Regions from separate parts of the Nocardia sp. CA-151230 genome, predicted to be linked through region 3. Evidence: riboswitches for the same ligand, from Rfam matches in the RefSeq annotation. Region 3 holds a riboswitch; each other region holds the start of a gene.
What was found. Region 3 has a riboswitch for magnesium ahead of ACQP1O_RS24465 (MgtC/SapB family protein). Riboswitches for the same ligand answer to the same signal wherever they lie in the genome.
Positions count from the first base shown of each region.

Region 1: another riboswitch for magnesium. It lies ahead of ACQP1O_RS07585 (NRAMP family divalent metal transporter); the one in region 3 lies ahead of ACQP1O_RS24465 (MgtC/SapB family protein).
Region 2: another riboswitch for magnesium. It lies ahead of ACQP1O_RS11550 (hypothetical protein); the one in region 3 lies ahead of ACQP1O_RS24465 (MgtC/SapB family protein).

Region 1 covers NZ_CP192061.1:1,713,723-1,716,992, forward strand. Annotated here, with positions in the region: gene ACQP1O_RS07585 (NRAMP family divalent metal transporter) at 1-1,127, opposite strand, end outside; M-box (ykoK) riboswitch at 1,469-1,649, opposite strand; gene ACQP1O_RS07590 (hypothetical protein) at 1,920-2,168, shown strand; gene ACQP1O_RS07595 (hypothetical protein) at 2,228-2,581, opposite strand; gene ACQP1O_RS07600 (amidase) at 2,712-3,270, opposite strand, start outside.
Region 2 covers NZ_CP192061.1:2,549,581-2,552,850, forward strand. Annotated here, with positions in the region: gene ACQP1O_RS11540 (DUF308 domain-containing protein) at 1-553, shown strand, start outside; gene ACQP1O_RS11545 (hypothetical protein) at 593-757, shown strand; M-box (ykoK) riboswitch at 822-991, shown strand; gene ACQP1O_RS11550 (hypothetical protein) at 1,345-2,133, shown strand; gene ACQP1O_RS11555 (ABC transporter permease) at 2,170-3,270, shown strand, end outside.
Region 3 covers NZ_CP192061.1:5,142,835-5,146,104, forward strand. Annotated here, with positions in the region: gene ACQP1O_RS24460 (MFS transporter) at 1-1,236, shown strand, start outside; M-box (ykoK) riboswitch at 1,222-1,397, shown strand; gene ACQP1O_RS24465 (MgtC/SapB family protein) at 1,599-2,312, shown strand; gene ACQP1O_RS24470 (SDR family NAD(P)-dependent oxidoreductase) at 2,364-3,128, opposite strand; gene ACQP1O_RS24475 (nitroreductase family deazaflavin-dependent oxidoreductase) at 3,254-3,270, opposite strand, start outside.

The DNA of each region.
Region 1 (3,270 bases), 3.4 Mb from region 3:
GCCTCGGAGACCTTCCAGTGCAGCGAGTGCCGCCGGCCCAGGGTGTCGCCGAGGGCGTAGGTGGTGGCCAGGCCGACGGCATTGGCGCCGATGAGCGAGGCGTCCAGCAGCAGGATGGCGAAGAGCGCGCCGGCGGTGGTGCCCACGTGGTCGTGCAGCGCGTGGGCGACGGCCCCGGCATCGGTGAAGCTGCCGGCCGCGGCCGTGCCCGCGAGGCCGAAGGTGGTCGCCGCCATGATGGCGACCGCGCCGACCATGACCACGACGATGCCGATCCACAGGTCGATGCGCTCGTAGCGGATCCAGCGGGGAGTGATGCGCTTGTCGACGATGTTGGACTGCTGGAAGAACAGCTGCCACGGCGCCACCGTGGTGCCCACGATGGACACGATGAGCAGCAGCAGCGTCGAGTTCAGCCCGCCCGGGAAGGACGGCAGAAATCCGTGAGCGACCTGGGATGCCTTGGGGTGCACCAGGAATGCCAGCGGGAACATGACGATGTTCAGTGCGATCAGCCCGAAAAGGAACCGCTCCCAGCGCCGGAACGAACCGCCGGCCACCATGGCGAACAGCGCGACCGCGGCCAGTGGCACGGCGACGCCCTTGGGCAGCCCGAAGTAGTTGAGCGCCATGGAGACACCGATGAACTCGGTGACGATGGTGAGCGCGTTCACGATGAACAGATCGCCGACACTGAACGCGCCCCAGAACTTGCCGAAGCGGTCGAAGATCAAGCGCGCGTGGCCGACTCCGGCGACCGCGCCGAGGCGGACCACCATCTCCTGGTTCACGTAGAGCACCGGGATCAGCAGCACCAGGGTCCAGACCAGCGCCATGCCGTAGTTCTGCCCGGCCTGCGCGTAGGTGGCCACGCCGCCGGCGTCGTTGTCGCCCACCATGACGATCAGGCCGGGCCCGATGATGGCCAGCAGCATGCGGAAACGCTGGAGGCGGGAACGGCCTTCGAGGGTGTCGTGCCGGCCGATGGAGCCGAGCGCGCCGACGATGTCGCCGACGTGCGCGCTGTCCATGACGGCGCCGGTGGGGTGGGTGTCGGGCCGGCCGGCTGCGGCGGGCACGGCGACGGTGGAGGTGCGGCGGCTGGGGCCGTTCGCGAAGAAGGCCATGGCCTGTCCCTCGCTTTCGATCATCAGGGGTGCGGGCGTGCGGAATACGCCCGGCCGCCGAGCGAGTTCGGGCACGGATCGACCGGCCCGGGGCACGCGCGGGCTACCGCCCGACGGTGGAGCGCCGGGAACGCCTGTGCGGGAAACGGGTCAGCCGGTGACCGGAATGCGGCAAGCCGGGGACGTCAGGAGAGTGAAATCCGTACTCGGATACGGACTATCGCCGGAACTCATTGTTCGTCCCTCACCTCCTTGCCGCCGGGACGTACGTGGACGTCGCTACATCGGGTATCGCATCGCGCACGGCAAGAGGGATCCGGGCCCCGCGCGACGGCGTGGACCCTGCACCCCTCTCGTCAGAGCTTCGGCACTGCACGACGTATCCGGAGGGCTCGCGGCCCGGGGAAGCCACTTCGGATCACCCCTTAATCCGGGGTGATCTGTCCTAACCCTGGGCGTCTCTCGACGTCGTCGGATCAGTGGCCTGTGTTCGTACAGGAGCCTCGCCTAGCGAGGTGCTGACTGGGCAATGGTGGGCCCGGTCGTACCGCTTGTCAAATCCGGGCCGGTCGGTTCCTCGTAATCCCTTGTGCCCCAACCCGGTCCGACCGCAGATACCCTGTGGCAACATTCATGGCTGCCCGGTCCGTCATGGCATCCGACGGTGGCCTCGCGAAGGGTATCGGCCAGGGCGAGGCCACCGGGTTGAAGGGGCCGGGCGCGACCTGTCCGGCCTCGACGATCGCATCGATCTGCGGGCAGCGCTGATGACGGCCGGTGCATGATCGGTCGGTGTCCGAACTCAACAAGCACAATGTCGTCTACTTCGAAAGCGCTACCATGCGAGGGCTCTACGCCGCCCTCGACGAATGGCAGCGGGCCAACAATCATCGGTTCCTGTCGCTCGGCATTCAGCAGGACGACGGGCTCTTCTGCTGCATTGCCCTGATCAATCCTGCCGAGGTGGTCATCACGAGCGCCGACGGCCACAATCACGCCGCTGTCAACCGATTCGGCCTACTTTCCGTCACCTCCGACTAGCCGATCGTTTCGGTTCAGTAGTTCAGTAGTTCAGTCCCGGATCGTGGCCGGGTGACCGGTCACGACTGGATTCCACGCCGCGCCTGCCACGAACTGACCTGCCGCGGACGCCACGCTCCACGGACCAGAGGGTTGTGCCCGTGCCGCCCGCCACGCTGCTCCCGTTTGAATTCGCGGAAGTATTCGAAGCGGATCATCAGCAAACCCGAGACGATGAGCACCGCGGTCGCGATCGCGCCCAGTATCGCCCAGCCGTGGTAGCCGGACGCAGCGGCCGTGAGTGTCATGCCGAGGCATGCGATGCCGAGCAGGCACAGCACCAGAGCTGGGCCTTCGCCCGGGTCCTCGATGGCGTCACCGGGATGCGGATGCCAGTGTTCTCCGTTCGGTTTGACCGCCGTCACCCTGACCATGTCCCTACCTCCCTCGAACCGAGAAAACTCCTTGCCTGTAGTCCAGAATGCACCCGGTGTTGTGGCTACGTGCGAGTAATGTCCTGAAATTTCGGAGAGAATGCCCGATTCTCAGGCGTCATTCCGGGAATCATCCCAGCAATTGACCCTCCGTCGGGATGTGGATACGCGGGAAAGGCTGTTCGGATTCGAGGAGATACGCCAGTTCGATAAGGGTTCGCTCGTCGCCGTGTGCACCGGAGAGTTGCACGCCGACCGGCAGTCCCGCGCTGGTTCGGCCCATGGGCAGCGATATAGCGGGGGTTCCGGCGACATTGTTCAACGGTGTATAGCCCACATAACCGGTGAGCCGCTCGATCAATTCGGGGAACGGAACCGTCGGCGAGACGAATCCGAGTTCCGGCGTGGTGTGCGAGAGGACCGGCGAGACGACCACTTCGTGCCGCGCGAACATCCGGGCGTAGGCGGCCGGCACCCGGCGTAGTCGCCGCAGCGCACCCGGGGTGCGGTGGAAGGTGCGGCGATGATGGTCCCGCAGGCCGCGGGTGAGGCCGTCGGCCTTGGCGGCGTCGAAGGACCGGTCCAGGATGATCTTCCCGGTGCTGACCGCGAGATCGGCGAGTAGCGCCCAGTACTGCACGAAGTCGGCCGCGAACTGCGCGGTGACCGGCAGCGTGATCGGTTCCACG
Region 2 (3,270 bases), 2.6 Mb from region 3:
CGGGCGCTCGTCGCTGATCCGCCTGTCCCTGGTCCGCGGCCTCCTGGCCATCGCGTGGGCCCTCGCCTTCGCCGCTGCCCACGACCCCCTGAACGCCGTCGCGCTCACCCTGCTGATCGCCTACCCCCTCATCGACGCGGTGTCCTCCGCCATCGACTGGCTCGCGGTACCGGAGGGCTCCGAGCGCCGCGTGACCGCCCTCAACGGCGCCCTGAGCACTCTGGCCGCCATCGCCCTGGGCATTGCTGGAGCCGCCGGCGGCGTGGCCGCCGTCCTGGCCGTATTCGGCATCTGGGCAACGATATCCGGCGCGGCCCAACTCGCAGTCGGCCTCTACCGCCGCGGCCCCACCCTGGGCAAACAATGGCCCACTCTCATCTCCGGCGGCCTGTCCTTCCTGGTCGGCGCCGTCTACGTCGCCCAGGCCACCGGCCCCTCCCCATCCCTGGATGTCCTGTCCGTCTACGCCACCGGCGGCGGCATCTTCTTCATTGCCCAAGCCGCACTGCTGGTCTGGAAGTCGCGCTCCCAGCCAACGACCGGGCAGGTGTAGTACTGACGGCGAGAGCTGAAGCGCCACAGCGTCATATCGGTGACCGGCGTCCTCGTCACGGGGGCGCCGCTCGGCGTGACCGCTGTCGTCGCGGTCGTACTCGGCGGGCGGCAGTCGGCACGGCGCGGCCAGGTCTCACCACGCCGACCAGCGTCGGCGGCACATCTGAAATGTGCGATCGGCGGCCCCGGCGCGCCGCTGTGACATAGCGCTCGCCGGTATGCGAATAGCGGTTTTGACTTTGAACGAGTCTTTGACTAGGTTCCCTGTTGCACCTCGATAGGCGAGGCTCCTGTACGAACACAGGCCACTGATCTGACGACGTCGAGAGACGCCCAAGGTTAGGACAGATTTCTCCGGATCAAGGGGTAATCCAAAGTGGCTTTCCGATTCGGAACACGTCGTGCAGTGCCAAAACTCTGACGAGAGGGGTGTGCGCCCGCCCCGAGAGTTCCGGGCGACCTCCCCCGTGCGTTGACGAATCGCGTTCTACCAGTGAGGAGGTCGGGTAGCAAGATGGCACCCGATGATGACCCGGGATCTCCGGGCCGGCCCCTCCGCCTCGGTCCGGGCCGCTAGCCAGCACACCAACACCGCGTCGATATCTCGACGCGCGTAATTCTCCGATACCCCGATGCCGCCCGCGCGGCACCGGATTATTCGCATGCACATTTCACGAATGAATTCGGAGATTCGCATATATCCGACCCGTCGGCACCACCGTGCCCGGCGGTATTCGATGCTGCCCGTAAACCGATGCGGGCAGCGGTATCCCGAGGGGAAACATCCCGATGAGAATTCGCTTGCTCGCATTCGCCACCGCGGCGCTGACCACCGCCGGACTGGTCGCCCCTGCCGCCGTTTCGGCCGCGGCACCCGGACCGGATATCCGGCCCGCCGACGCTCTGACCGCGGTTCGGGCCGTGTCCGGCGACGCCCGGATCGTGGACCGATCGGTGGTGCTGCGCACCGACCTCGGCACGTTCCGGACCACCACCGACCAGCTGCAGATCCTCGACGCGCAGGGCGTGGTGGTGGGGGCGATCCCGCTGACCATCACGAAGCAGGACACGACGTACCCGATCGACGCCCGCATCGACGGCGACAGCGCCACCCTCACCCCGCGCCCGGATCGGGCCCGACCGGTCAGCACCGAGGAACGACGCATCGCCGCGGAGTTGCACGCCGCCGCGGAGGCGCAGGCCGAAGGTCCTGCGGCACAGCAGATTGCCGATCCCGACAGCTTCGAGGATCGGATGAATATCGTCTTCCAGAATGTCAACAACGAGCTCACCGTGGCCCTGGCGGTGGGCACGCTGCTGGGTGCCGTCATCGGTGCGCCGCTGGGCTGCGTCCTGCTGGGCGCGGGCCAGGGTCTCGCGGTCGGCGCATTGACGTTGGGCACGTTGGCGATTCCCGGCGCCGTCACCGGCTGTCTGGAGGGCGCGGTGGCCGGGGCCGGGATAGGCGTCGTGGTTTTCAACCTGCTCATCGGCGCACCGGCGGTGCTGGCCTCGGCCGTGCACGCCTACAACGTCATGACCGCACCGCCCGCGGTCGCCGCCGAATCGACCAACTGAGTTGCGACGACGCCACCCGGCGCGAGGTGAACAGCAATGACTCTCGAATTGGCAATTCCGGGCCGCCCCAAGACGACTCCCGAGGTGCCGCGGGTACGCGGCCGGCTCCGAGCGGTGGACTACCTGATCATCGGCGCGGGCGTGCTGCTGATCCTGCTGGTGCTGCAGCTGTTTCGGGACATGTCGGTGCCCTGGACACCGGATACCGGAACCGAGACCGCATCAACGGATCCCGCGAACCTGCCGTATTACGCGGCACGCACCACGCTGCGCATGTTCATCGGCCTGGCGGCATCCATCCTCTTCACACTGATCGTCGGCCAGTGGGCGGCGCGCTCGCGGCGGGCCGAGAAGGTGCTCATCCCCGCGCTCGACGTGCTGCAGTCGGTGCCGGTGCTGGCCCTGGTCTCGATCACGGTCACCGCGTTCGTGGGCCTGTTCCACGGCTCGTATCTGGGCGCGGAGGCGGCGTGCATCTTCGCCATCTTCACCGCGCAGGCCTGGAACATGACCTTCGCCTATTACCAGGCATTGCGCAATATGCCCCGGGAGCTGGATGATGCGGCCCGCATGATGCGGCTCACCCGCTGGCAGCGGTTGTGGCAGCTGGAGGTGCCGACGGCCATGGTGCCGATGATCTGGAACGGCATGATGAGCTTCGGAGGCGCGTGGTTCATGCTCGCGGCCTCGGAGGTGATCACGGTGTCCGGCCGGGACGAGGCGCTGCCCGGCATGGGTAGCTTCATCGCGGCGGCCACCTCCGAGGCCCAGGTCGGCAACCTCATAGTGGGTGCGCTGGTCATGGTGCTCACCATCGTCTTGGTGAACGTGGTGTTCTGGCGCCCACTCACGGCGTGGTCGGAGCGATTCCGGGTGGAGCACACCGAAAGTGCGCAGGCGCCACGGAGTCTGGTGCTCGACCTGCTACGGCACAGCACGGTGCCGGGCCGGCTGGCTCGGGTGCTACGGCCGGTCGGTGAGCGAGTCGATCGCCTCATGCGGGTCTTCGGGCGCAGCACCCGCTCCGCCTACGACGAGCGCGCGGGCAGCCGCCTCGGCGATGTGCTCTTCTACGGACTGCTCTTCGCCGTGCTCGCCTGGGGCACCTGGGCACTCGCCTCCTACTTCGAAAGAACC
Region 3 (3,270 bases):
GCGCGGTTCTGGGGCACCGCCTACACGTTGCTGGTCCTGTTGACGGGCACGAACGTGGCCACGCCGCTGTATCACGGCTACGCCCATCGGTTCGGATTCTCAGCGCTGGTGATGACGCTGGTGTTCGCGGTCTACATGGGGGTGCTGATTCCCGCGCTGCTGATCGCCGGTCCGGCCTCGGATGCGCTGGGGCGGCGCCGGATTCTGCTGCCCGCGCTGGCGCTGGCGGCGCTGGGCACGCTGGGTTTCGCGCTGGCCACCGACGTGGTGTGGTTGTTCGCGGCCCGCGTCCTGCAGGGGCTGGCGGTCGGGGCGGCCTCGGGCGCGCTCACCGCCGCGCTGACCGAGCTGGAGCCACACGGTAGCCGCCGCCGTGCGGCCCTGGTGTCGGCGGTGGCCTCGGCGGGCGGCATGGGACTGGGCCCGGTGCTGGGAGCTGTTCTGGCGCAATACCTTCCGGCTCCGTACCTGACGCCGTTCGCGGTGGAGCTGGCGCTGCTGGTCCCGGCCGCGGTGGCGGTGGCGGTGCTGCCCGAGACCGCGGCGGTCACCCGGTGGCGGCCACGGCGGCCGAGTATCCCGGCCGGGATGGGTGCGGTCTTCGCGGCCGCGGGCACGGGCGCGTTCCTGGGTTTCGCGGTGGTCGGCGTCTTCCTCACGCTGATCCCGACCTATGCCGCGACCCTGTCGGGCAGTGCGAATCTGGTGGTCGGTGGTGCGGCGGCCGCGCTGCTGCCCGCGGCGTGGGCGCTGGCGCAGCTGGTGGGTTACGGCACACCCGAACGGGCCCTGGACTTCACGGGATTCCCGCTGCTGGCGGTGGGCCTGGTACTGCTGGCGGTCGCGGGCGCGGTCTCCTCGCTGCCGTTGCTGCTGTTCGCGACGGTGCTGGCCGGGGCGGGTCACGGCCTGGTGTTCCTGTCGGGATTGACCGCGATCAACGCGGCCGCACCGGCCGATCGTCACGCCGATGTGCTGTCGACCTATTTCGTGATGGCCTACTGCGGCAGCGGCGGCCCGGTCATCGGCGTCGGCCTGCTGGCGGGCGCGACCGGTTTGCTGGGTGCGGTGCAGATCTTCGCGGCGGTGGTGGCGGTGCTGTGCGTGGTGCGGCTGGTGGCACGGGTCACGGTCGAGGCGCGAAGCTCGCGGGTGCACGAATGCGACGGCGCTCACGTCGGGTTGCCGATCGTGGCGGGCGGGTGTTTACTTCTGGTCGCAAGGTGCCGTCGTTAGCTGAGGCTCCTTCACGGATACAGGCCGGCGATCCCGAACGTCGAGAGACGCCCCGGATCAGGACAGGTTTCCCCGAGCTAAGGGGATGCCCCGACCGGCTCCCGCCACCCGTGGCGGGTTTACGCCGTGGAGTGCTGAAGGTCTTACGAGGGGTGGTACCCGTACCGGCGATTTCGCGCCGGTCCCACTCCCCCGGCATGCGTGCGCGTGGCGTCGAGGAGGTGGTGGTCGTGCCCGATGGACCGGATCGAGTTCCGTTAGCCAATCGTTCACTCGGCCGTACTCCCGCAATCCTCTGGCCGCTACCCCTACCCCGGTAGCGTCCGAGTCCGGAGTGCGCCGTCATCCAGTGGGAGATCGAGATGACCACGTGGGAAATGCTGCTGCGACTCGGCACGGGTGTCGGGTTGGGCGCGGTGATCGGGTTCGAGCGTCAGTTCCGGGCCCGGATGGCGGGATTGCGCACGAATTCGCTGGTCGCCGCCGGGGCGACCCTGTTCGTGCTGCTGTCCGCGCACGGCTTCAACGGCGCCTCCGCGGATCCGACTCGTGTTGCGGCGCAGATCGTTTCGGGCATCGGGTTCCTGGGCGCGGGCGTGATCCTGCGCGACGGGTTCAATATCCGCGGCCTGAACACCGCCGCGACGCTGTGGTGCGCGGCGGCGGTGGGCGCGCTCGCGGGTGCGGGCATGTATTCGACCGCGGTGGCGGGCACGGTGGCGGTGGTGGTGGTCAATACCGCGCTGCGCACGGTGGCGCGCACGGTGGATCGCCCCGGTGTCGACGAGGTCGAGGCCCAGGAGGCGTTGTACGCCTTCCACGCCGACACCGACGACGCGCACGAGGCGCATGTGCGGGCGCTGCTGGTGCAGTCGCTGACGCGCACCGATTTCCGGCTGGTGTCGATCTCGAGCCACGACACCTCCCCGGGCCGGGTGCAGGTGCGGGCCGAGCTGACCGGTGACCGCCGCGACGACCGGCAGATGGAGGCCGCGGTGAGCCGGTTGAGCCTGGAGCCGTCGGTGACCAGCGTCGGCTGGCGCACGGTGCCGCTGCGCGCGGAGGCCGAGGCGTGAACGCCGCGCTGCGGCCGTAGGACCCGGCCGCCGACCTGCGCGCATCCTGATTCACACCATCGCCGACGGGATCACCGTGGTCAGTCCGCCATCGACGAGCAGGTCCTGACCGGTGATGTAGGAGGCGTCCCCGGAGGCCAGGAATGCGACGGCGGCGGCCACCTCGTCGCTGTCGCCGACTCGCCCGAGCGCCACCCGCGCCCCCGCGGCGGCCTGCGCGGCGGCGGAGGCCTCGGCACGGAAGGCGGGGGTGTCGATGTAGCCGGGGCTCACCGAGTTCACCCGAATTCCGCGTGGCGCCAACTCCGCGGCCAGCGTCCGGGTCAGATTCTGCACCGCCGCCTTCGTCGCCGAATACAGTGCGGCGCCGGGCGCGCCCCGATACGGGGCGAAGGAGGCGTTGAGGACGATCGCACCGCCGTCGACCAGCATCGGCAGCATGTGCTGCACGGTGAAGAACGCGGCCTTGAAATTGATCCCCACCACCCGATCGAACTCGTCGCCGGTGACCGCCGAAACCGGCTGGAACGCACCGATTCCCGCATTCACGAACACCACATCCAGCCGCCCGAACCGCTCGGACACCACCCGCGCCAGCGCCGCGAGATCCTCGGGTTCGGTGGCGTCCCCGGCCACCCCGACCGCCCGCTCCCCCAGTTCGGCCACCGCGGTGTCGAGGCGGTCCTTGTCACGCCCGGTCACGATCACCCACGCCCCCTCTTCGAGGAGCCGCCGTGCGGCGGCCAGCCCCATCCCGCTGCTGCCGCCGGTGACGAGGGCGACCTTGTCCTGGAACCGAAACCCGTTGTGTGTCATGGTCTCAGCCTGCCGGGCCGCGCGACGGGTAAACAGTGCGCATCTATCGTGGGTGTGCCACCACCACCTTGCCGAGCACGGCTCGCGCCAGCGCCGACGATGGTGGCCGTTGTCGGTCCCCGTTGTCAGTCCCTCAGCTCGC